Regions from separate parts of the Staphylococcus pseudintermedius genome, predicted to be linked through region 2. Evidence: riboswitches for the same ligand, from Rfam matches in the RefSeq annotation. Region 2 holds a riboswitch; each other region holds the start of a gene.
What was found. Region 2 has a riboswitch for thiamine pyrophosphate ahead of tenA (thiaminase II). Riboswitches for the same ligand answer to the same signal wherever they lie in the genome.

Region 1 (8,449 bases), 860 kb from region 2:
ATTTGAATATCATTTATATGCTTTCATTCTCAATTAAAGGGTAAATATAGAAAGCACTTTGTTGATGTTGTCATAACAGATGTGATTTTCGCTAATTTAATAAAGTACGAGTATGATAGCTAGGAAGCATGCACGAATCATGCGTTTTAGTAGGGCAAATGTTACGATAGAGAAAAGGATGTTAGGAGTGTTTTTATGTCAGAATATGTGTATGATTTGGCCAAGCGACATCATTCAGTGAGAAAGTTCAAACAAACACCTATCGAACGAGCAACAATTGAAAAATTAATAGAAGCAGGACAAATGGCATCGACATCGAGTTTTTTACAAACGACATCATTTATTGGGGTAGAATCTATTGAAAAGAAAGAGGCACTTAGAGAAGTCTCAGGTCAGCCTTATGTCGTTGAAAATGGGTACTTGCTCGTTTATGTGATTGATTACCATCGCCACCAGTTGGTTAATGAAAAATCGAAAGCAGACATGGCAGCGAGCTTTGAATCGGCTGAAGGGTTATTAGTCGGTACAGTTGACGCGGCATTAGCGGCGCAAAATATTGCATTAACGGCTGAAGATATGGGTTACGGCATTGTATATCTCGGTTCATTACGTAACGATGTGCAACGGGTACGCGAAATTTTAAATTTACCTGAACACGTCTTCCCATTATTCGGTATGGCTATTGGAGAGCCGGCAGATGACGAAAATGGTTCACCTAAACCACGTCTCCCGTTATCACATGTCTTTCATGTGGATACGTACAATCAAGATGACGCTGAATTGTCTGAACAAATTGAAGCGTATGACCAAACGGTTTCTCAATATTATCAAGAACGTACACAAGGTAAACGTGATGAAACTTGGTCTGAACAAATTGCTGGCTTTATGAGTAGCAAGCAACGATTAGAAATGAATGATTGGTTGCAAATGTCAGGATTTAATAAGAAATAATAATAATTAAAACAGAGGTTGGGACAGGTTACTCGGCCTCTTTTTATTTTGAGTTGCAATCTCACTTCATGAAAAAGGATAATATTTGAATCTTTATATCCACTTTTCCTCACTTGTTTTATCCATGAAACTTTTTGTCGTATAGAGATGGAAATGAGTTGTTTTTTAAATTTAATTTCATTATGATAAAAGTGTAGGGCAACAATGAAGTGTTTTTATGTTGTGACTACGAGTAAGTGACTTTTTGGAGGTGAGCAATGAAGTGGATGAAACACTTATTAGATGTGGTCACGCTCACACTAATAAGCTTATTTTTAATTCTTGTACTGTACGAAGAGGATAGTGAAATACTTACTGGAAGTCGTGTGATGCTTGAAGTTGAAAGTTGGGACTACCAACATTCAAAAGCAGAAGTTTTTGAGAAGTTTGAGAAGGTTGCGAAAGACGCAGATATTGCGATTTTTAAAGTCGTTATCGAGCATAAAGAACATCAAATCGATAAAGCGATTTATGCGTTTAATGAGAAAGCCAATCATCATACGATCGCGCCGATGAATACGACATATAGTTACCATCATTTAACGCATGATCAACTGATGCAGCGAGATGTACGTGGTGATTATTTCATATTAGATAATATTGCTAATAAGGAACAATTGAAAACAGCTTTAGAAAGTGTCGGTCTAAAGGTGAGTATGGGATCTGTACAATCATGGATGATCTATGGGGATGTGCTCATTAATCGAGGCGTACTGCTTCCATTTGTGACATTACTTATTATCTATTTGTTGTACCATTTGCATTATCGGAGTCGAAATTTTAAAACGTATGCGACGATGCGTTTACATGGTTATCGCTTTTTTAATATATTTTTCTGAATATTAAAAAAACTACTATCAGATGGTTGGTATTAGCTATAAGCGTCGGACTCTTTTCGATAGGATTGTTGAAATGGCTAGGATTGGACGGTCAACTCGAATATTTTGTAAGTCGTCTCATCGTAGCGGATATTTTATTTTGGATGATTTTGTCTATCAGTTCGTTACTGTCTTGTATCTTACTTATCCGGATAGATATTCCATTGATGATAAAAGGACTCAAACCCTATCGTCTGTTACGTGCAATGAATCATATCTCCAAGTTGAGTATGTTAGTATTACTCACACTCCTCATTTTGCCGAATCTTAATCAAATGAAAAAGTTAGCACAAATTCAAGAGACAGAAGCATGGTGGGGGAAATTAGACGATTATTACACAATTGAATTAAAACCCATACACCTAAGTGAAAATGAAGAAAGAGAATTGGCGAAACGATATCATCAATTGATTGTATACAGTGAGAAATATGAACAAGCATTATTGATGAATCAAAATGTATTGTATGAACCAAGTCAAACAAATTATACGCCAGAAGAAGGAAATGTACTGTTTGTCAATCAAAACTTTGTTGATTTTTTTAAGTTTCAATTGCGAGATTTACCGAATTTAGAAGACCGACCTGGGCAAATAGAGTTGTATTTACCTCCTCAAGCTAAAAATGAAACCTCAGCTATACGTGCAGATTTTCAGGATTGGGTGAACTATCAACTTCCAAATCCAGAATCAAAGACAAAGGTGCAAGTGACGCAGTTGAAAAAGCCTTACGACATTTACGCCTTTGATGTACATACGGGATTGTCGACAACCTATATGAAGTCGCCTGCGATTTTAATGTTAAATGCCAAAGACTTAACGGATGATTTTTATTATGCCACATTATCACAAGGTGAATTGATTTTTAAAAATTATGAAAATATTGTCCGTAATATCGACCGCTTTAATTTGAAGGATGACGTGCAAGGCGTAACCAATTATAAAGACAGCGTTATGAAAAAGTATCGAGAAGCACAAACGAAATGGATGGTGTATAGCTTTTCTAGTGCAATCGCCATGGCAGTTTTGTGTATCGTGACGCTATTAGATGTATTGCATTACTTTGAGCAGCATCGTCAATGGTTACTTATGCGAAAAATGTTTGGCTTCAGACGTTGGCAAAACTATCGCAACTACATCATATTAAATGGTTTATTTACTGCTCTTATTGGCGCGTTCTTATTTGAAAAGACACAAAATGGCAATGTGCTATGGATATTTGGTGTGATTTTGCTGTTTCAAATCGTTATTCAATGGGCTTACATCCATTATTTAGAAAAACAATTCAATGCATTGATTAGGGAGGCTTAAATATTGAAGAAAAATATGCTGATTTCGATTGCAGTTATCGTAATCGCGTGTGTTCTATTTTTATCTTTTGTACGTCTGACGTATGTTGATTACTTTAATCCATTTTTAAAGAAGGAGACGTCTTATGCGGTGGTACCATTGGGAACACAAACGTATGTGGATATTCAAGCGTATGACGAATCGGGGGAACCACTCAAATATCGTTTGAATTTCGGTGGATATGATGCCCGGTCTGATCATGTAAAAGTGATTCACAAAGGTAAATACGTCTTTCAAATAGAGTATATTCATGACCTTTCAAAATGGCCTAAAGAGGTGAAGAAGAAGGAATGATTGAATTAAAAAATGTAACGATTCAAAAAGGGAAACGCACGATTTTTGACAATGTGAATTTGACATTTGAACCGGGGAAGTCTTATGCGTTGATTGGTCATAGTGGATCAGGGAACTCCACTTTACTGAACGCGATTGCAGGATTTGAAACGTTAAAAAAAGGTGAAGTGCGATTCGATCATCGTCCATTAAAGAATGATTATCGCTTTTATCGAGATGTACTCGGCTATGTTTTTCAAAACTATGGGCTCGTTGAATCTATGACGATTCATCAAAATCTCGATATGGCACTCGCTTTCAAGAAAGTATCCAAATCAGAACGCCAACAATTGAAAACGCAATGTTTACAAAAGGTTGGGATTGATATGAATCATAAGCGTAAAGTCGCGACATTAAGTGGAGGCGAACAGCAGCGTGTCGCCCTTGCCCGTTTGATATTGAAACAACCAAGACTCATTTTAGCGGATGAGCCCACGGGTTCTTTAGATGAAGGAAATGGGCAAAAAGTGATGGAACTGTTATTTGATATGGTCGACGATACGCGCACACTCATTATCGCGACGCATGATTTAACGCTCGCGCAACAATGTGACGAAATCATTCAAGTCGATTTACTTAAAAAAGAGGCGCAAAACGTATAAAGACATCCATCAAATAATAAGAAAACGGCAAACCTCATGGAAGGATACCCCCTTTAATGACGTTTGCCGTTTTTTGTATTGACATACAATCGCTTAATGTTGTGCTGTTAATTCGTCCATATGATTGGAATTGAAAACATCTTCATCGAGTTGTTTTGTCAGTTTAGCAGTGCCTGTACCCGCTAAGATAGAGTCATTCACGTTAAGTGCTGTACGACCCATATCAATCAATGGTTCGACTGAAATGAGGACACCCGCAAGACCGACCGGCAAGTTCAATGCAGATAAAACCAGGATTGAAGCGAATGTTGCACCGCCCCCTACACCTGCTACACCGAATGAACTTAACACGACAACGATGATGACTGTCACGATAAATTGTAGATTCACTTCAACACCCGCGACAGGTGCGACCATAATCGCGAGCATGGCAGGGTAGATTCCCGCACAGCCATTTTGTCCGATAGATAGTCCAAATGAGCCCGAGAAGTTTGCGATAGCTTGAGGCACACCTAGACGATTCGTTTGCGCTTGTACGTTGAGTGGCAATGTACCGGCACTTGAGCGTGAAGTGAATGCGAATAAAATCACTTCGGCTGTTTTCTTCACATACTGTACTGGATTGACACCAATAACGGCCAAAATGATTAAGTGAATGATGTACATTGTAATGAGTGCTGCATAGGACGCAATCACGAACTTACCGAGAGTCCATATCGCAGCAAAATCACTCGTCGCAATCGTGTTAATCATAATCGCTAAAATCCCATAAGGCGTTAGGCGTAAAACAAATGTTACGATAGCCATGACAAGTGCGTAAATGGCATCAATACCGCGTTTTAAAGTTTGACCATTTTCAGGTTGTTTATGTGCGACACGTAAAAATGCAAAGCCTACAAATGCGGCAAAGATCACGACTGCAATAGTAGAAGTTGCACGTGCACCAGTGAAATCTAAAAATGGATTTGACGGTAACAATTCTAAAATTTGTGTTGGTAATGTTGTCGCAGTCAGCCCTTTTGCTTTATCAGCAATTTCGGCGCTACGAGCGTTTTCTGCCTGCCCTAAGTCAATACTTGAAGCATCTAAATTGAATGCGAGTGCATAGATAATACCGATCATCGCTGCAATTGTTACGGTACCAATCAAAAACATGAAGATGAAGCTGCCGACTTTAGCAAACTTTTCTCCAATTTCAATTTTCGTAAATGCCGCGACGATAGAAACAAAAATAAGTGGAATGACAATCATTTGTAGCAATGCAATATACCCATTCCCAATTAAGCCGACCCAATCCGTTGTTTGAGATGTGACTGTGCCTTCAACACCATAAACAAGGTGGAGTAGGAGGCCTAATACGATACCTAAACCAAGTGCAAAGAACACGCGTTTAGGGAATTTGACATGTTTTTTCGCCATCACCCACAGGCTTAATAAGGCGAGAAGAAAAATAATTAAATTAATAATCACTAAAAAAATAGACATAAATACGCTTCCTTTTTAATTCCGACTTCTATAATAGGATAATAGTAAGGAAACATAAAATCAAGATATATTTTTTATATTTGTTTTATTTTAGGTCTAAATGGAGCAAGCTGATGTCGGGCTTCGCTATCTTCATCAACGAGTTGCGCCATCAGTTGACCAGCAATGGGTGACAGTAAAATTCCGTTACGATAATGCCCTGTCGTCACGAAAAGTTGAGGTGCAATTTCGCCCATAATAGGGATTTCATCTTCCGTAATAGGGCGAATCCCTGTCCAAGTTTTAATGACATGGTGTGATCGTAATGCAGGAATCATGTTCACACTTTCGTGATCAAGCCAAGCAAGGTTGTCGTCATTGTTTTCAGTGTCCCAACAATCATAATCGGATGTTGCACCAATTAAGAAGCGATTCGGCAATTTTGGGACGATGTAACAACCGTTCATATTAAAAATCGTTTCTTTTAAACCGGCGTAATCAGACGCAATCAATTTAACGTCACCTTTAACAGGATGTGTCGGTAATTCGAAACCTAACTGTTGAAGTAATGCGCCACTCCATGCACCAGCTGCAATAATGAGTTCGTCAGCCTCAAATGTGCCTTTTGACGTCTCAACACGGTAACAGTAATGGAGGCGCTGTAATGAGTAAACCTCCGTATGCGTCATTAATTCGATATGGGAACGTTGCATGGCCGAAGCAATAAGCGCCTGTGTATAAAGGTTTGCATTAATTTGGCCGTCGTCTTGAATTTTGAACGCGGCACTTTGTGATGGATCGAGATGGGGAAACCGTTGCGTTAATTGTTCCGTCGACAGTTGAGTGACAGTGTGATCGTGATGGTGTAAAAATTCATACTGTTGATGGACGGCTTGGACATCTTGAGGTTGAGAAGCGACTTTGATGAGTCCGTGCTGTTGATATTCGATATGAACCCCCGTTTCGCGCTCCAAGGCTTGGGCTAATTCAGGCATCATCGCACGACTTTTCATTGCAAGTCGATAAAGTGGGGTATCTTCAAAAAATTCATTTTGTGCACCTAACATACCACCCGCAGCATAAGACGCGTTCATTCGTGGGGTGGAGCGATCAATGATACGGATATGACGATGTTTGGAATTGAGTTGGCGTGCAATAGATAATCCCATAACACCTGCACCAATAATCAGCGTTTGTTTCATAAAAAAAGACCTCCTGCATAAAAGGATGCAAGAGGAAAGCATATATGATTAGAATAATGTGACTACTCGCCATTTATCTTGAGACGATTTCGTCATCATATTGCGCTTCCCTTCGTTGGTTCTAACCACGTCAGGTTCAAAGAGTTAAGATACCATCTTTCTCAGCTCACCTCGAGCACCCCTAGCTTATGTTTTTTTTATTAATGATTCATTAGTATTACTCAAACGGACGTTAAATCCAAATTTTACATTTTTAGCTTGTTATCAATGTTGCTTAACCACCAAATAAACGTTGGAAGAAACCTTTTTTCTCGTTGCGGTGAATCGTTTCCGCAAGCTCTTGATGTTCTTTCGTTTGGGTTTCAATGGTTTCTTGCGTTTTTGACAGTTGCTCTGTTTGTTGTTGTTGTGCAGTAGTTAAAGCTTCAAGAGACTTGTTGCTCGTCTCCAACTGTGTATGTAACTGTTGATGTAATGCTTTAAGCTCTTCTTGTTGTTGATGCACTTGTGAGACCATTTGACCTAACATTTGACGTTCTTCACGCATTTGATTAATTTCGTGGCGCAACTCTTGAATCAATTGTGGCACTTGTTGGTCAGCAGGTAGTTGTTGATCGTTTTCCTTAACGATGACCTGTAAAAAGTCTTTTTCTTTTTCGAGCGCTTCGAAAGCAAGATCGTAACTATTCGTTTGTGCGACACGTTCAGCAATTTCTTGGAAGAGTTCGATATCTTCTTCTTTAAAGTCTGTCGCTTCACGTCCACGATATTCAGTCTTGTTTAAATGATAGCCGCGTTCTTCAAGATGTTGGACAATTTTACGGACTTGTTTTTCACTAAGCTCAGATCGTTGAGCAAATTCTTTTGTTAGCATATGCCATTAGGTCCTTTCTCTCATGTTTTTAGACTGTCGGTAGTGTGCGTTCAGTGAACCGTCAGTCTTACCTCTCTATCATTGTAACGGCTTTAACGGTTGATTTCAAGGGCCTAGGCATAAGGTTCTTTACGCAAATCCATTTTAACGAGTAAGGGATAAATCACATGTCTTGGAATACGGTTCGCAAAAACATATTTAATGATATAGGCAGATTTAATACTCGTGCCGTAAATATCTTTCGTTAGAGGAATATTCGCTTTAATATACAACTCCATCGGTACCGGCTTTCCATTGCGATTTAGTGAAGGTTGTAAATAAGTAATATCACTTTGTTTTTCATAACCGTGTTGCACTAAAAAGCGACGACGGAATGCAATTTTATCAGCTGTCTCAGTATCCACGTCGGGTGATTCAAATGTCGACTCAAACATGAAGAAATTCACATCTCGGCCGTGGAGTTGATTAGAAATTTGATTCACATCTTTTTCTATTTGTTCAAGTGTCGCTTTAAGGTACTGTTCACAATTGTCACCGTGCTCACTCACGAGATAGACTAAAAAGCCTACATTTGTTGTCGCTTCATAATGCGCTGTCGCAAAACTGACAACTTCATCGTTTTCGATACCTACGAGAAATACGAAATCGTATTGTGTTTTTTCAGTTTTTAAGGATTGTTCAAATACAGACTCGTCTTCTGTTACGAGGGGGTCTAGTTTATCCATGTAAAACGCTAATGCCGGGACATACCATGGATCTT
Region 2 (8,449 bases):
TGGAGATATGGGCTACAAACATTAATGGATTCAACCAGTTTTAAATTAACTTTATTTGTTTTTATCGCAATCATGATGTTTGTAGTCGGTTTAATGACAGGCTTTATTATCAACCATGATAACGTGTTGAATACATTTAATTTAAGGTTTTGGCAACATATCATCGAAACAATTGGAGGACATCACTAATGGAAACAATCTTTAATTATAATGAAATAAAAAACATCATCCCGCACAGACAACCATTTTTATTGATTGATAAAGTGGTTGAATACGAACCAGGTCAGCGTTGTGTAGGCATTAAACAAGTCTCTGGTAATGAACCGTTTTTCCAAGGACATTTTCCAGATTATGCGGTTATGCCGGGCGTTTTAATTACTGAAGCGTTGGCTCAAACGGGTGCAGTAGCAATGTTAAATAGTGAAGAAAACAAAGGAAAGCTCGCTTTATTTGCAGGAATTGATAAATGTCGATTTAAAAAGCAAGTGGTGCCTGGCGATACTTTAGTGTTAGAAGTTGAAATTACAAAAATCAAGGGGCCGATTGGTAAAGGTACTGCAAAAGCAACTGTTGATGGTCAAATTGCATGTAGTTGTGAATTGACTTTTGCATTACAAGATCCAAACGCATAAATCAAATATAAAAAAACCACCTCGTCTTCATAATGAGGTGTTTTTTTATGGGTTGCTTTGTAAATCATTTTCACGATTCAATTTGAACATAGTACATGTATGTAAGTCTCATATCTTATTGTCGTTCGTCTTTAAGGCGTGGTTTAGATTTCATCATGCGATTGAACGTTGTGATGAGCTCTTGACCTTGCATGCCTTCATTGACCAATTGCTCGAGTAAATTTTCCGCATAAACTTGTCGCAATGTATAAATATGACATTCAAATACAACTGAAATGCTGCCATTTAAAGGTGTAATATGCTTGATTGTTGCATCAAATAGTGCAGGATCATTAGACGGTCGCGTAATGACAACACGAATATCTAAAAGTGTTTCTGCCTCCATGTACGCTTGCATCTGTTCTTGATGTATATCTGAAATAACGATTTCTAACACCCAACCCGTACCGCTATTCTCTTTATTAATAATTACACCGTCTAGGAGTTCATATTCAGCCACGCTACTATTTTCAGAAACGATTTGAAAACGAACAGCTTTAAACGTCTTCATTGGAGCCACCTCCATATCATTTAAAAAACTTTACGAAATTTCTATGGTACTTTTCATTATAACGCAATTTTTAAAATAATTCTCGATAAGGCTTAAATATACCTCGATACATACTTTAATTTTATATGAATTTGCATTTTGCCATTTCACAATGAAACGTTTATATTACGGGTACAGGAGGTGAACAACATTAACCATTTTCAAGCAGTAGGTATCATTAACCGCCCGCCCAGTTTTTACGAAAAAGAAGAGAGTTACTTTGTTACCTTTACCGTTGCTGTCACGCGAGAGTATTTAAGTAAAAAACAAAAGCCCATCACTGATTACTTAAATTGTAAAGCGTTCGGTAACATTGCTCTTCAAATTCACGAAACGATCCAAGAGGGGATAACTGTAGCCATAAGCGGGCAAATCCAAACTAGACGTTATGTTCATAATGATGAAAAACGTTATGCTACAGAATTACTCGTTTCACAAATCTCTCCAATTGGTGCAGTAACGATAGAGTCAAATACAGATGAGTTCAACGATGAATAGCAAAGCAACAAGCAAAGATTTTCCAATATTTGATCATCCCACCTATTTTTATTAACCCTTCTCAAAGTATATACTCCGATTGAAATAATTCGATTTATCTCACACCATTACTTTTATCTTCAACATATTGACTTGAGCTCTAGTGATATTTGGTATATAACCTGCTACCTAAATTGTCTATCTATCAACCTTAAAATGAGGTGTATTGGCTATTAAATACGTGCATGTATTTAGTGGCCAATCACCACTTTTATTCTCATTAATATTTATCGAATGATTCATAAGAAATGTAAAATAATCTAATAGAGTCATTTGTTTTGTTAAATTATACATATATTTCGCAATTTGTTTAGTGCTTTTACATAATTGAACTTGCGTTAGGTTTCTGATACATTAAAGGTAACTAAAAAATGAAGGACTACTAGGGGTGCCGATTTGTGGCTGAGATGAATGGATATTCAGACCCTCTGAACCTGATTTGGATGAAACCAACGTAGGGAAGTAGCACATGGACACGCATGCTTTAGTGTGTGAACAAGGCTACTTTTAACGTAGTCTTTTTTCATATTAAAGGAGAATGAAGATGCGTTTTTCTGAACAAATTAAACAAGAAGCTCAACCCATTATTGAACAAATTTATCATGATGGTTTTATACAAGGTATGCTTAACGGGGACATAGCGACAGAATCAGTTAAACATTATTTACGCGCAGACTCACGTTACTTGAATGAATTTGCTAAAATATATGCACTGCTGATCCCTAAAGTGGATACGAAAGATGAAATTCAATTTTTAACAGAACAAATTCAGTTTGCGAGTTCTGGAGAGGTAGAGGCGCATCATATTTTAGCGGACTATGTCGGTGAAGATTATCAAAGTATCATTCAACGAGGGGATTGGTATCCATCTGCCGACCATTATATTAAACATATGTATTATAACGCATATGCTTTTGACAATGTCGCTTTTACCATTGCTGCAATGGCGCCATGTCCATATGTGTACCAACGATTAGGTAAAATGGCGATTGAAAATCATCACTTTGAAGCCAATCATCCATTAAAAGGGTGGTTCGATTTTTACAATAGAGAAATGGATACGTTGTTGTCCTATATTGATCGTTGGCTTGATTCATATGCAGAAGTGAGTTCCGAAAAAGTTCAACAACAATTAAGACAAAACTTTCTACAAAGCACGGTTCATGAGCGAAACTTTTTCAATATGGCCGATCAACTTGAAAAATGGGAATTTGGAGGAGAAAAATGATGAAAAAACCAAAAATTGCGCTAACGATTGCAGGCACAGATCCAAGTGGTGGTGCAGGGGCGATGGCAGACTTGAAATCTTTCCATTCTTGTGGTGTCTATGGTATGGCTGCAGTGACAAGTATCGTGGCTCAAAATTCAATGGGTGTACAACATATTCATAATTTAGAAGCAAGTTGGTTAGAAGAACAATTAGCCAGTGTCTTTAATGATGAAATGCCACATGCGTTAAAGACAGGTATGATTCCGACACCAGAGATGATGGAAGTGATTGCGTCAAATTTGAAAAAGGTGGATATTCCATATGTGATTGACCCAGTTATGGTTGCTAAAAGTGGTGATTCTTTAATGGACCAAAAAGTGCGAAATCGTCTTAAAGAAACACTGTTACCTTATGCAGATGTAGCAACACCTAATGTTCCAGAAGCTGAAGAAATCGCTGGTGTTACAATCGATTCGGTGGAAAAAATTCATCAAGTTGGTCGCTTTTTCATTCATGATATTGGTTCAAAAGGGGTCATTATTAAAGGTGGCCATTTAGAAGGTGATGCCATCGATCACTTATTTACGCAAGAGGGTCATTACGAGTTTAAAAGTGAACGTTTTTCAACGCAACATACACACGGCACAGGATGTACATTTTCAGCCGTCATCACAGCCGAATTAGCTAAAGGAAAATCAGTTTATGACGCCGTAGCTAAAGCAAAAAAATACATCTCATTAGCGATTCAACATACACCAGAAATTGGTAAAGGTCGAGGTCCAGTGAATCACTTTGCATATGAAAAATTAAATGGGTGGGATTAACATGAATTATTTAGCAGCAGTCAGAAAGCAACAACCCCTTGTCGTTTGTTATACAAATGATGTCGTCAAAAATTTTACTGCCAATGGTTTGTTGAGTATGGGGGCAAGTCCGGCAATGAGTGAAGCACCAGAAGAAGCAGTAGATTTTTTCAAGGTAACACAAGGCTTATTAATCAATATAGGTACGTTAACCACGAGAAATAGTGAAGACATGCTTACCATTGCTAAGTCTGCGAATCAAATGGGTGTACCCATTGTTTTTGACCCTGTTGCAGTAGGCGCATCGCAATTCCGTAAAGATTTTTGTCAACGCTTTTTAGAAGAAATTGATGTGGCTGTCATTAAAGGCAATGCATCTGAAATATTGACATTAGTGGATACAGCGACGACGATGAAAGGAACAGATAGTGCTTCTGATATTGATGTGGTCAGCATTGCACAACAAGCTTACGAAAAGTATCAAACCGCGATTGTCCTCTCAGGTAAAGAGGATGTCATTGTACACGATGGTAAGGTGGTCATCTTATCAAATGGTTCTCCATTGTTGACAAAAATTACCGGAGCAGGTTGTTTATTAGGCGCGGTGGTGGCAAGTTTTCTATTAGGTGAAACAAAACCATCTATCGACCAACTCATCGAAGCCGTTTCGTACTATAACATTTCAGCAGAACAAGCTGAATTACGTGAAGGTGCAGATTTACCGGGTACATTTTTAGTCGCTTTTATCGATGCATTAAACCAAACTTTAGCTGAGTCCTATTTATTGGAGATTAAAAAGAGAGAAGTGAGTGAAAATGACATTTAATCGAAAACAATTACGTGTGTATTTTATTGCAGGTACACAAGATGTCAAACAAGGTAGCCTAAATGGTATTTTAAAAGAAGCGTTAGAAGCGGGTATTACGATGTATCAATTTCGTGAAAAAGGCTCTTCATCTTTACAAGGTGAGGAGAAAACTGCAATGGCCGTTCGTTTAAGAGACTTGTGTCGCCATTATCAAGTACCCTTCATTGTTAATGATGATGTTGATTTAGCGATTGAAATTGATGCAGATGGTATACATGTTGGCCAAGAAGATGCGAAAGTACAGTCATTTCAACATTTATTAGAAGATAAAATTATCGGCCTCAGCGTCGGAAGTTTTGAAGAATATGATCAGTCTGACCTTACCAATGTCGATTATATTGGTGTGGGCCCTGTATATGAAACAAGTTCTAAGTTAGATGCAAGTAAACCAGGTGGCATCCGTTTAATTCGACGTATGCGAGAATACGATGAAAACATTCCGATGGTCGCTATTGGTGGAATTACTGAAGAAAATGTGGCGCCACTTCTTAAAAACGGCGCTGATGGTATTGCGACGATTTCATCAATTACACACAGTACAGATATTGAAAAATCTGTGAAACGTTACTTACAATATTTTAAATAAAGTTCAATTTATGCCGGAATATGTTTCCACCGCGTCTATTTCTATGATAAAATATCATTTATGTGAATATATCATTAGAGGTGGAAAAATGAAGAACAAAGCGTTAATGACAATGCTTGCAGGTGTAGTTTTACTTCTAGCGGGTTGTGACTATAGTAAACCGAGTAATCGAGACGGATTCTTTTTCAATACGTTTGTTCAACCAATGGACAGATTGATTCACTGGTTAGGGGATCATTTAAATAATAACTATGGTTTAGCCATTATTATCATCGTATTGGTTGTACGTATCGTCTTATTACCTTTCATGTTATCAAATTACAAAAACATGCATATGATGCGTGAAAAAATGAAAATTGCGAAACCTGAAATTACAGAAGCGCAAGAAAAAGTAAAACGTGCACGTACACAAGAAGACAAAATGGCAGCGAACCAAGAAATGATGCAAGTATACAAAAAATATAACATGAATCCAATGGCAAGTATGTTAGGCTGTTTACCGCTTATACTTCAAATGCCAATCATCATGGGATTATTCTTCGTCTTAAAATATCCGTCTGGTGGCGGAATCACGAAGTACTCAGATTTCTTATGGTTCCATTTAGATAAACCGGATATTTGGATTACTATCATTGCGGGTGTCCTTTACTTCATCCAAGCCTATGTGTCAAGTTTTAATATGCCTCAAGAACAACGTCAAATGGGTTATATGATGATGATTATCTCACCAATTATGATTGTGTGGATTTCATTCAGCTCTGCGGCGGCGTTAGGTTTATATTGGTCAGTATCAGCAGCTTTCCTTGTAGTTCAAACTTATATTGCCAATGTGGTATATGGTAAAAAAGCAAAAGAAGAAGTGGCGCCATTAATTAAAAAGTTTGAAGCAGAAAAAAATGGCAACAAAACAGGTAAAAACACACAAGTTGTAAGTAAAAAGAACAAAAAGAAATAATCATATTGCACATACTTAAAGGCTGGGATGCTAAGTTCCCAGCCTTTTCCTATTCATGACCGTTTGATTTCAGTGTCCCATTCAGCAAAAAATTGTTGTAAAAAACTTTCCATAAAATCATGACGTTGTTGCGCCATGTCTTTTGCTACAGGTGTATTCATTAAATCTTTTAATTTGAGTAGCTTTTCAAAGAAGTGTTTGATTGCTGATGGTGGTACCGCGTCTATGTCTGACAGTTGATACATTTCGGTTAACCGATGTGTCCCTGTCCACATCGGTTCGTTAAAGTGACCAGCAAATTGAAATGTACGTGCAATGCCAATCGCGCCGATAGCATCAAGTCTGTCAGCATCTTGGACAATTTGTGCTTCAATTGTTTTCAGTGTACCGACTTTTTTAGTTTTTCGAAAGCTCATATGGTCAATAATGTAAATAATGGCTTCTTGATCCATTACTGATACACCTTGTTCCTTAAAAAATGCAAATAATGCTTGACGGCTACTTTTGACGTCTACCAATTTGTCATCAACAGTGTCATGGAGGAGTGATGCCATTTCGATATGGTAAGGGTCAGCTGATGGATAGTGTTGTGCGATTTCAAGGGCGCGCTTTCTAACACGTAACACATGCGCGATGTCGTGTCCACTACTATCATGTTGATGTGTCTTTCTCATATATTGTTCTGCTGCTTGAATATGCTGTTGTTTCATTTTGTTAGTCATTCCTTAAGTTATAAAATAGGGGAGAGCAATTGACTGACGGACTCTTTAAATTTGATCCATAAGCTGCGTTGGGCATAGCGTTCTTTTGTCAATTCGCTACATACTTTTAAGTCTTCTTCAAAACTTTCGCGTACTTCTCTCGCTAATTCTTCATTATATACAAATGCATTCACTTCAAAATTTAAGGTAAAACTCCGATTATCCATATTTGTTGTACCTACACTCGTAATTTCATCATCAATGGTTAATGTTTTCGCGTGTAAAAAGCCGTTATCATAAAGGTAGACACGTGCGCCGGCCTCGAGTAAACTCGCGACATTTTTAAAAGTGGCCCAGTAAACAAATGGGTGATCAGGTTTCGATGGAATCATAATATTAACGTTAACGCCACCTAAAGCTGCAATTTTAAGCGCATCCATAAAAGCTTCATCAGGCACGAAGTAAGGTGTTTGAATGTAAATATCATTTTTCGCCATCGAAATCATTTTTAAATAACCATATTTGACTTGTTCCCAAAATTCGTCTGGACCACTTGAAGCAATTTGAACCCCAATATTACCATTATGCGTCTGTTGCGGTTTTGGGAAATATTGACTACTATAGGTAATGTTGTCACGGTGCGATTGAGAGTTCCAGTCTAAAATGAAACGCAACTGAAGTGCACTGACAGCATTCCCTTGAATACGTAAATGTGTATCACGCCAATACCCAAACTTTTTAGATAAGCCGAGATATTCATTTCCGACATTAAAGCCACCTACATAGCCAATTTGACCATCAATGATCACAATTTTTCGGTGATTTCGATTGTTCATTCGTAAATTAATGAGCGGCAGTTTGGATGGGAAAAATGATTCTACATGTCCTCCTTTTTCTTTAAAGCGTTTAAAATCGCGTAATGTGAGTGCGCGCGACCCCATGTCATCATATAACATTTTGACTTCTACACCTTGTTCGAGTTTTTCTTCTAACAGTTTTAAAATACTTTTACCAAGGGTATCGTGACGGAAAATATAATATTGAATATGTACATAGCGCTCTGCATTACGAATATCTTCCTTTAAACAATCGAATTTTTCGTTACCATCTGTCAATAACTTAATTTCGTTATTGTTCGTATAAAAGGCAGCATTGTTATACAGTAACATTTGGATCATACGACTGTAGTTTTGAATATGGGGGTTATCAACTTCAAATTTTCCATTTTTAATTGCAGTAAGTTGATCATTCACGATAGAGTCTAAACCGATACGATCTTGTTTTTCAAGTTTAAAAATGGATTTTCTCTGGATTTGTCGGCCGAATAATAAATAAAGTACAAAGCCTACAAGCGGGAATAAGCCTAATACAAAAATCCATGCCCAGATGGAACTCGCACTTCTTCGTTCCATAAAAATAATGGTAAAGATGAAGATTAAATTTAATAAAAATGCACCGACTAATATGTAATTGAACAGTACATTGTGATTATAAAATATCGCATAAAAAAACTCTGGCATCACTTTTATCTCCTTTTTCGTGAAGTGCTTTTATTGTATCATGTTCTA
Region 3 (8,449 bases), 530 kb from region 2:
TGTACGATATACTGTGTTCTTTATATAGAACGTTTCGTCAATTATATCAAATATAGAGAGGAGTTGACACCTTGGAACAACAATCTAACCGTATTAACTGGTTACTTTTTATCGGTATTATGCTTATTGCCGCTAATTTAAGAGCACCTATTACTTCAGTAGGCGTGGTATTACCCGCGATTAAAGATTCATTAAACTTATCCAACACAGCCGTCAGCTTTATTTCCATTATTCCTCTATTAGCTTTTGCGATTATTTCATCACTTGTCGCTAAAGTCAGTCACCGTTTCGGGATGGAGCGCTCACTCTTTGTCGCTTTATTATTGATTCTATTCGGTGTCATATTAAGAAGCATTACAGAGGTCAGTTTATTATATATTGGGACAATACTGATTGGTGTCGGGATTGCATTTGGGAATGTTCTTGCGCCCGGTATGATTAAATCCAAATTTCCGTATCGTATTGGCATTATGACAGGTTATTATACTGTTGTGATGAACATCTTTGGGGCACTCTCATCTTATGGTGCCGCACCGCTACTTAAACATTATAATTATAATGTTGCATTAGGCAGTATTGGCATCGTCGCGTTCATTGCTGTACTCTTATGGACGTTTCAATTACGTCATCATGCAGCACAAAAACAAGTCGACCTCTCAGAGGCTGTCAATGTATGGAAATCGCCACTCGCTTGGCAAATTACGCTACTCATGGGTGGACAGTCTCTTATTTTCTATTCACTGATTAACTGGCTACCAGAATTTTTATTATCGTATGATATTCCGGTCTCACGTGCAGGCCTTTATTTATCGCTATTACAAATTGCGATTATTCCATTAACTTTTGTTACACCGATTTATGCCGCACGACTTAAAAATCAAGTCTTACCTATCGCATTCACTGGCGTTCTCTTTACTGTAGCGATTTTAATATTAATGTTTGCGCCGCGTATGGCACTTGTTTCTCTGATTATCATCGGAATCGCACTCGGCATCGCTTTCGGTCTCGTGAACACATTGTTTAGTTTACGTACAGAAAGCGGTTTGACAGCAGCAAAATTAGCGGGTATGTCTCAAGCAGTGGGCTATTTATTCGCATGTATCGGACCCATGTTCTTTGGTATTTTACACGATTGGACTGGACAATGGATCGTGTCGCTATCAGTATTACTCGTGACAGGTCTTGCGATTATGACAATTGGATCAAGATCAGGACGAAACACAACTATTGAAAAGACATTAGAACCTTAACGCTTGATTTGACTTAGCATATTTTCAAGTTTCTCGAGTTGTTCTTACATTCTCATCACTTTTCATCCAATTTAAAAGACAGGCGTGGTTTGAATGATTTTTCAAACTGACGTCTGTCTTTCCGTTTGCTTAAAACGTTTTTTTATCATGAAATTAACCCCATCTTTCTTCAAAGCGGCCGACTTTCCACACGACCATCGCAATAATCCATGAAAGTATGAGCACGACGACTAATGCATAGCCGAGCCAACCGAAATCTAGTTGGGTCACCCAGCCGAGAAAACCATTTTTCCAATGCCACTTTTCACCCAGTAATTGCATGATTTCTACGCCACCGATTAGTAGTGCGGCAACGACTGAAATGGCTGTCATCGTAATGTTATAGAAGATTTTACGTGCAGGTTTGTCAAATGCCCAATGATACGCGTTTGTCATCAATACCCCATCCAATGTGTCTAACAAACTCATCCCCGCCGCAAACAATATAGGTAACGCGATAATCCCTAAAAACGGTACAGTATGTTGCGCTGCCCCCGCTGATAATGCGAGTAATGACACTTCACTCGCATTATCAAAACCAAGTCCAAATAAGAAACCTAATGGGAAAATGTGCCAACTTTTTTGAATAAACTGGAAGAGTGGTCGAACAAAACGCATAACTAAGCCACGCGATTCGATGAGTTCATCCATTTGTGCGTCTGTAATATTTCTTTGACTTAATTGACGGAATAATTGAATCAGTTGCACTAAAATGACTAAGTTTAAAATACCAATTAACAATAAAAAGACACCTGAAACAATAGTACCGATTAATCCACCTGTCGTTTGAAAGCTTTCCATATGACGTTGTGCCCAAGTCACCGCAATACCTAGAGCAGCGGCCATTAAGAAAACAACGGAGGAATGCCCTAATGAAAAGTAAAAACCTACACCCATTGGATTTTGTTTTTGTTGGAGTAATTTGCGCACGGTATTATCAATCGCCGCAATATGGTCCGCATCAAACGCATGACGCAATCCGAGTGTATAAGCAATCACCCCCATGCTCATTAATAACGGATATTGCGCGCCTCCAATCCACATTAATACAATACCGACAATATGTAATAAAATGACAATGCCGAGATAAGGATAGGCATGTTTGATATTTTTTGTGTTATTCATTTCATTTTCACCTATTTCTATTTTGAGATAATAAAATCATACAACTTTTTCCCATAATTTCAAATTTTTAGCTGTAATACATCTATAGAAAACATTTAGAGAATAATGATATTTTTTATATAACACAAAACTTGTATACCTACCAAACAAGCAAAAATAAAATGAATAGAGGCTGGGAAAACTATATTGATCCCACCCTCTTCCTTATTTCGATTAATGGTAAATCTTACTTCCTTGTGCTTTAAATTCTTCAGCCATTTCTTGCATCCCTGCTAATTTTTCTTTATGCGCATCACGGATATTGTGAGAAATACGCATTGAACAGAATTTCGGTCCACACATACTACAGAAATGCGCCACTTTAGCTGATTCTGCCGGCAATGTTTCATCATGAAAAGCACGTGCGCGTTCAGGATCAAGCGATAAGTTAAACTGATCTATCCATCTAAATTCAAAGCGGGCTTTACTAATCGCATCATCTCGATCTGTCGCACCCGGTAACCCTTTAGCGATATCAGCGGCATGTGCGGCGATTTTGTACGTCACGACGCCATCACGCACGTCCTCTTTATTCGGTAAGCCGAGATGCTCTTTAGGTGTCACATAACATAACATCGCTGTCCCATGACTCGCGATTTGAGCTGCACCAATCGCTGATGTGATGTGGTCATATGCCGGTGCAATATCGGTTGTTAGCGGTCCGAGTGTATAAAATGGCGCTTCTTTACAATAAAAGTCTGCCAACTCTTGGTTTTCTTTAATTTTATGCATCGGTACATGCCCAGGTCCTTCTATCATCACTTGGACATCGTGTTCCCAAGCAATATCGGTCAATTCACCTAACGTTTTCAGTTCAGCAATTTGACTTTCATCATTTGCATCATAAATCGAACCCGGACGTAAACCATCACCTAATGACACCGCAATATCATAACGGTTCAATATTTGACAAATTTCATCAAAATGCGTGTATAAAAAGCTTTCTTCGTGATGGGCCAAACACCATTGCGCCATAATTGAGCCACCACGAGACACGATGCCTGTTAAACGATCCACTGTTAATGGCACATAGCGTAATAAGACACCTGCATGAATCGTAAAGTAATCCACACCTTGTTCAGCTTGTTCAATTAAAGTATCTCGATATATTTCCCAGGTTAAGTCTTCCGCGATACCGTTCACTTTTTCCAACGCTTGATAAATCGGCACCGTACCAACTGGAACTGGCGAGTTACAGATTAAATACTCTCGTGTCGCATGAATGTTTTTTCCTGTCGATAAGTCCATCATCGTATCAGCCCCCCAATGAATCGCCCAGACTAACTTTTCAATTTCTGCTTCAATAGAGGACGATACAGCAGAGTTACCGATATTTGCATTAATCTTCACTTGAAAGTTTTTACCGATAATCATGGGTTCTGATTCAGGATGATTGATGTTGTTCGGAATAATCGCGCGCCCTCTCGCAATCTCATCTCTGACAAATTCTGGACTGACATTTTCACGTGCTGCAACGAACTTCATTTCTTTAGTGATGATACCTTGTTTCGCATAATACATTTGTGTCACGCGTTTCCCCTCTTGTGCACGTCTCGGTTGATATTTGAATGGATGTTCAACAATATTTTTATGCGTTGCTGAATGGTAACCATTGTCGATTGATTGCACACGACGGCCTTCATAATGTTCGACATCTTGACGGTCTTCAATCCAATTTGTGCGCAGTGCCGGAATGCCTTTCGTAACATCGACTTCATATGTGTCATCATGATAAGGCCCCGCTGTATCATAGACGATGAAAGGTTCATTTTCCGTTGTCCCTTGTTCAGTTACTGTTTCAGACAATGCGATTTGGCGAAATGGGACTTGAATATCCGCATCTTCACCTTGCTTAAAAATACGTTGACTTGCTGGAAAGTTTTTCTTTAATTCAATTTGTTCTTGTTTCATTCCATTAACCCCCTCTGACTTCACTAAGAGGCATTAACAACACTGAAAATAATAGGCAAAATAAAAACGCACTCAGAATAATTCTAAAGTGCGTACGAAAACGAACGAATCTATTAAAATGCGTCAAAAGTGAGTCCAAATCATGTATGTTGCATCACAACACGATTTCGCCTGACAAATGCGCACCAGTCAGTCATGAAGGTTTCGTTTGCTTCCCTACGCTAGTATGATCTAGATCAGGTTCAAAGGGTTGAGGCGTTCACCTCTTTCAGCGCATTAATGGCACCCCTAGCAAGTTCAATTTTTAGTTTTACAACAGTATCGTATCACTAAAAATGTAAAATGACAATTACTATCATAAAATTGATTGAATTATTTTATTTTTGTCATTTGATTATCAAATTAAGTAGAATATAGTTTTCTATATATTGCTTTTATATACTTCTTCAATATAAACAAAAAGTTGATCAATGTGTTATCTAAATAACCACCAAACGATACCTTGCATATATGAAATATACACATCCATCAAATTTGACGTAAAATATTCTGACATCCATAAAAATTCGGCTATTTGTTTCTTGGCTGTATTTAACGCATGATTGGCATCTGGGTGAGACTCCCGAGGGATCAGATGGCCCGGAAAATCCACCAACGCGTCGTCTCATGTAACTGTATAAACAAAGCGTTGGTTAGTTGAAGGGTCAGTCCCTGGGAACGCGAACCTTTGATGACAATCGTAATATCAAGTTCAAATACAAAAAAAGTTTATAAAATCGGGGACAGTAGTTTTGCGATAGACTGCTTGAATTTCACCCAATTTGAGCGGGCCGCATAACGTTCTGGTGTCAATTTTTTCGACACTTTCAAATCTTCTTTAAACGCTGCTATTAATGTTTGCGCAATCTCTTCGTTATACATAATCGCATTGACTTCAAAGTTCAGTTTAAAGCTTCGTTCGTCCATATTCGCTGAACCGACCGATGCGACTTCACCATCAATGACCATCATTTTAGAGTGAATAAAGCCGTTTTCATACGTGTACACATTGACGCCATCCTTCATCAGTTGCGCGACTGTCGTTAACGTCGCCCAGTGCACAAACGGTTGATCTGGCTTATTAGGGACGATCAGATGAATGTCAACGCCTGCTTTGGCGGCAATACGTAAGGCATTCACATAACCAATGTCTGGCACAAAATAAGGTGAATGCATGTAAATGGTGGACTTCGCATTCATAATCATTTTCAAATATGCAAATTCAAGTTGCGGCCACTCTCTGTCTGGTCCGCTTAAACCAAGTTGCAATGCGACGTTTCCATCTTTACGTGCATTTTTAGGGAAGTATCGAGATATGTATTTCAATTGTTCGTCTTCATCTACTTGTGAGTTCCAATCATGAATAAAACTCAATTGTAATGCGTCTACCCCGTCACCTTGAATGCGCAAATGTGTATCACGCCAGTAACCCATTTTCTTGTCTAAACCGAGGTATTCATCTCCAATATTAAAGCCACCGACATACCCAATATCGCCATCAATGACAACATTTTTACGGTGGTTCCGATTGTTCACACGGAAATTGATAAATGGAATGATTTTTGCATGGAAAAAGGCTTCCACTTCAACACCCGCATCAACCAAACCTTTTAATTTTGACTTTCTCAGTTGTTTAGAACCGACCGCATCATACAACAACTTCACTTCGAGGCCTTCCCGAGCTTTGTCTTTCAATATTTGAAGTATCTCAGTACCTAACCCATCCATATTTAAAATATAAAACTCCATATGAATGTATTGTTGCGCATCTTTCAAGTCTTGTTTCATTCGATTAAATAATTCATGGCCATCTGTAAAAATGGAGACATGATTGTTTTCACTTAAAAAGCTCGCTTCTCGTGTTAACATCATTTCAACCAAATCAGATTGCTTCTCTACTACAGGATTATCTGTACTAAATTGTTTATTTTTAAAGTTTTCTTTTTGGTCTTTAACACGTGTCCTTGCATCTTCTACCTCTTTACTTTCATCATAACGTGTTTGTTTCAATTTGACCGCCCGACCAAAGAAGAGATACAACAAGAAGCCAAATGTCGGCATAATAAAAAGTAACAGTAACCATGCCCATGTCGATGTCGCATCCCGCCGATCTCTTTCCATAAAAATAATGACGAACGCGAGCACAATATTCATAAGAAAAACGACGCCTAAAAAGATGCGATAAATCGTATTCACAGCAGGATCAAATATGAGTTGCATCGCGAAAACCTCCTTTACACTGATTTCAATCATATATTTTATCAATCACATTCATCAATATATCACTTTTGAATTTATCTTCATATTCTTTCACGTTATTGTTATTTTAGTATACACTGAAGTAAATCAATAAGGAGGTTTTACAATGAATTATATCAAATATATTTCTTCGCATGACGGCACGCAGCTTTATACGAAAATCAATACCGCTGACGAATTATTCTCTTTTGGAGATGAAACAATTAATGTGATTATTGTACATGGTTTAGCTGAACATCTTGATCGTTACGATGAATTAACTGATTATTTGGTCAATTATGATTACAATGTCATTCGTTACGACCAACGCGGTCATGGGCGTTCTGAAGGACCAAGAGCTTATTATGACAATCAAGACCAAATCATTGAAGATTTAACAGCCGTAGTAGACTATGTGAAAGCTCATTTTGAAGGTAAAGTGTTCTTAATCGGTCATAGTATGGGCGGTTTCGCTGTCTCTATGTTTGGTACACGTTTCCCGGGTCGTGTCGATGGCATTATTACTTCTGGTGCAGTGACACGCGACAATAACCAATTATTTGAAGAAGCATACGGTGAACGTCAAATTCCAGCCGATACGTATTTTCCAAATGACATGAGCGACGGTCTATGTTCAGATCCACGTGTCGTTGAAAATTATCAACGTGACGACCTCGTATTAAAAGAAGTGTCGATGGGCTTAACTTATGCGATTATCGATGGTGTCATTGAATTAAAATCTAGACCCAATGACTTTGTAGACGATGTACTCATTATGCACGGCACAGCAGATGGCCTCGTCAACCCCCAAGATGCTTTACAATTTTATAGTGAAATCGCGTCAGAACATAAATCATTACGCCTATACGACGGTTTAGAACATGAGCTTTTCAATGAATCACATTACAATAACGTCATTTTTGAAGATGTCGCAAGCTGGATTACAGAAATGGTCGCACGTAAAAATTAACTTTAAAGGTTATATCACTTGAAGATGGTTGACGGAGTAGCATCTAATACATCATGCCATTCTACGCAATCATCTTTTTTCTTCTTAAATTTTCGACATCTCAATTAATGTATTGACTTGCGGATGTATACGAGACATTGTACATTTTAGACAGAGCGTGTGAGACGACTCAATTTTAATTTGAAGGAGAACAACATGAAACCAGTTTATTTCAATCATGATGGTGGTGTAGATGATTTAATTTCGTTATTTTTACTTTTACATATGGATGATGTGCAACTTATCGGTGTGAGCGCTATTGGGGCAGACAGTTATGTTGAGCCTGCTGAAAGTGCTTCACGAAAAATCATTAACCGCTTCTCAAAATATCCGCTAGATGTGGCAGCGTCGGAAGAGCGAGGTAAAAATCCGTTTCCGAAAGATTGGCGTATGCATGCCTTTTTCATGGATGCACTACCAATTTTAAATGAACGTGTGCCGGTACAGTCTCGTTTGAGAGACATTCATGCTTATGAAGATATCATTGAGCGTATCGAAAATGCCCATCAACCTGTAACTTTATTATTTACAGGACCTTTAACGGACTTAGCGAAAGCGTTAGAAGTTGCGCCACACATTACGCAAAAAATCGAACGCCTCGTGTGGATGGGCGGTACATTTTTAGAACGTGGTAATGTCGAAGAACCTGAACATGATGGTACAGCGGAGTGGAATGCATTTTGGGATCCTGAAGCTGTGGAAACTGTGTTCAACAGTGACATCGCGATTGATATGGTCGCATTGGAAAGTACGAATCAAGTCCCATTAACATTAGATGTCCGTCAAATGTGGGCAGATG

Region 1: another riboswitch for thiamine pyrophosphate. It lies ahead of thiO (glycine oxidase ThiO); the one in region 2 lies ahead of tenA (thiaminase II).
Region 3: another riboswitch for thiamine pyrophosphate. It lies ahead of thiC (phosphomethylpyrimidine synthase ThiC); the one in region 2 lies ahead of tenA (thiaminase II).

What each region holds. Positions count from the first base shown of each region.
Region 1 is NZ_CP120150.1:2,506,430-2,514,878, reverse strand. It holds gene nfsA (oxygen-insensitive NADPH nitroreductase) at 196-951, shown strand; gene P3U61_RS11910 (hypothetical protein) at 1,209-1,829, shown strand; gene P3U61_RS11905 (DUF1430 domain-containing protein) at 1,856-3,175, shown strand; gene P3U61_RS11900 (YxeA family protein) at 3,179-3,508, shown strand; gene P3U61_RS11895 (ATP-binding cassette domain-containing protein) at 3,505-4,149, shown strand; gene P3U61_RS11890 (L-cystine transporter) at 4,243-5,634, opposite strand; gene thiO (glycine oxidase ThiO) at 5,709-6,815, opposite strand; TPP riboswitch at 6,906-7,008, opposite strand; gene P3U61_RS11880 (hypothetical protein) at 7,090-7,689, opposite strand; gene P3U61_RS11875 (hypothetical protein) at 7,803-8,449, opposite strand, start outside.
Region 2 is NZ_CP120150.1:797,116-805,564, forward strand. It holds gene P3U61_RS03580 (DNA-directed RNA polymerase subunit beta) at 1-189, shown strand, start outside; gene fabZ (3-hydroxyacyl-ACP dehydratase FabZ) at 189-632, shown strand; gene P3U61_RS03590 (YwpF-like family protein) at 748-1,182, opposite strand; gene P3U61_RS03595 (single-stranded DNA-binding protein) at 1,363-1,719, shown strand; TPP riboswitch at 2,133-2,236, shown strand; gene tenA (thiaminase II) at 2,303-2,986, shown strand; gene thiD (bifunctional hydroxymethylpyrimidine kinase/phosphomethylpyrimidine kinase) at 2,986-3,792, shown strand; gene thiM (hydroxyethylthiazole kinase) at 3,794-4,597, shown strand; gene thiE (thiamine phosphate synthase) at 4,587-5,225, shown strand; gene yidC (membrane protein insertase YidC) at 5,314-6,180, shown strand; gene P3U61_RS03625 (HD domain-containing protein) at 6,234-6,890, opposite strand; gene cls (cardiolipin synthase) at 6,911-8,401, opposite strand.
Region 3 is NZ_CP120150.1:262,694-271,142, reverse strand. It holds gene P3U61_RS01070 (CynX/NimT family MFS transporter) at 72-1,250, shown strand; gene P3U61_RS01065 (HoxN/HupN/NixA family nickel/cobalt transporter) at 1,404-2,414, opposite strand; gene thiC (phosphomethylpyrimidine synthase ThiC) at 2,628-4,364, opposite strand; TPP riboswitch at 4,561-4,664, opposite strand; gene cls (cardiolipin synthase) at 5,133-6,623, opposite strand; gene P3U61_RS01050 (alpha/beta hydrolase) at 6,769-7,611, shown strand; gene P3U61_RS01045 (nucleoside hydrolase) at 7,807-8,449, shown strand, end outside.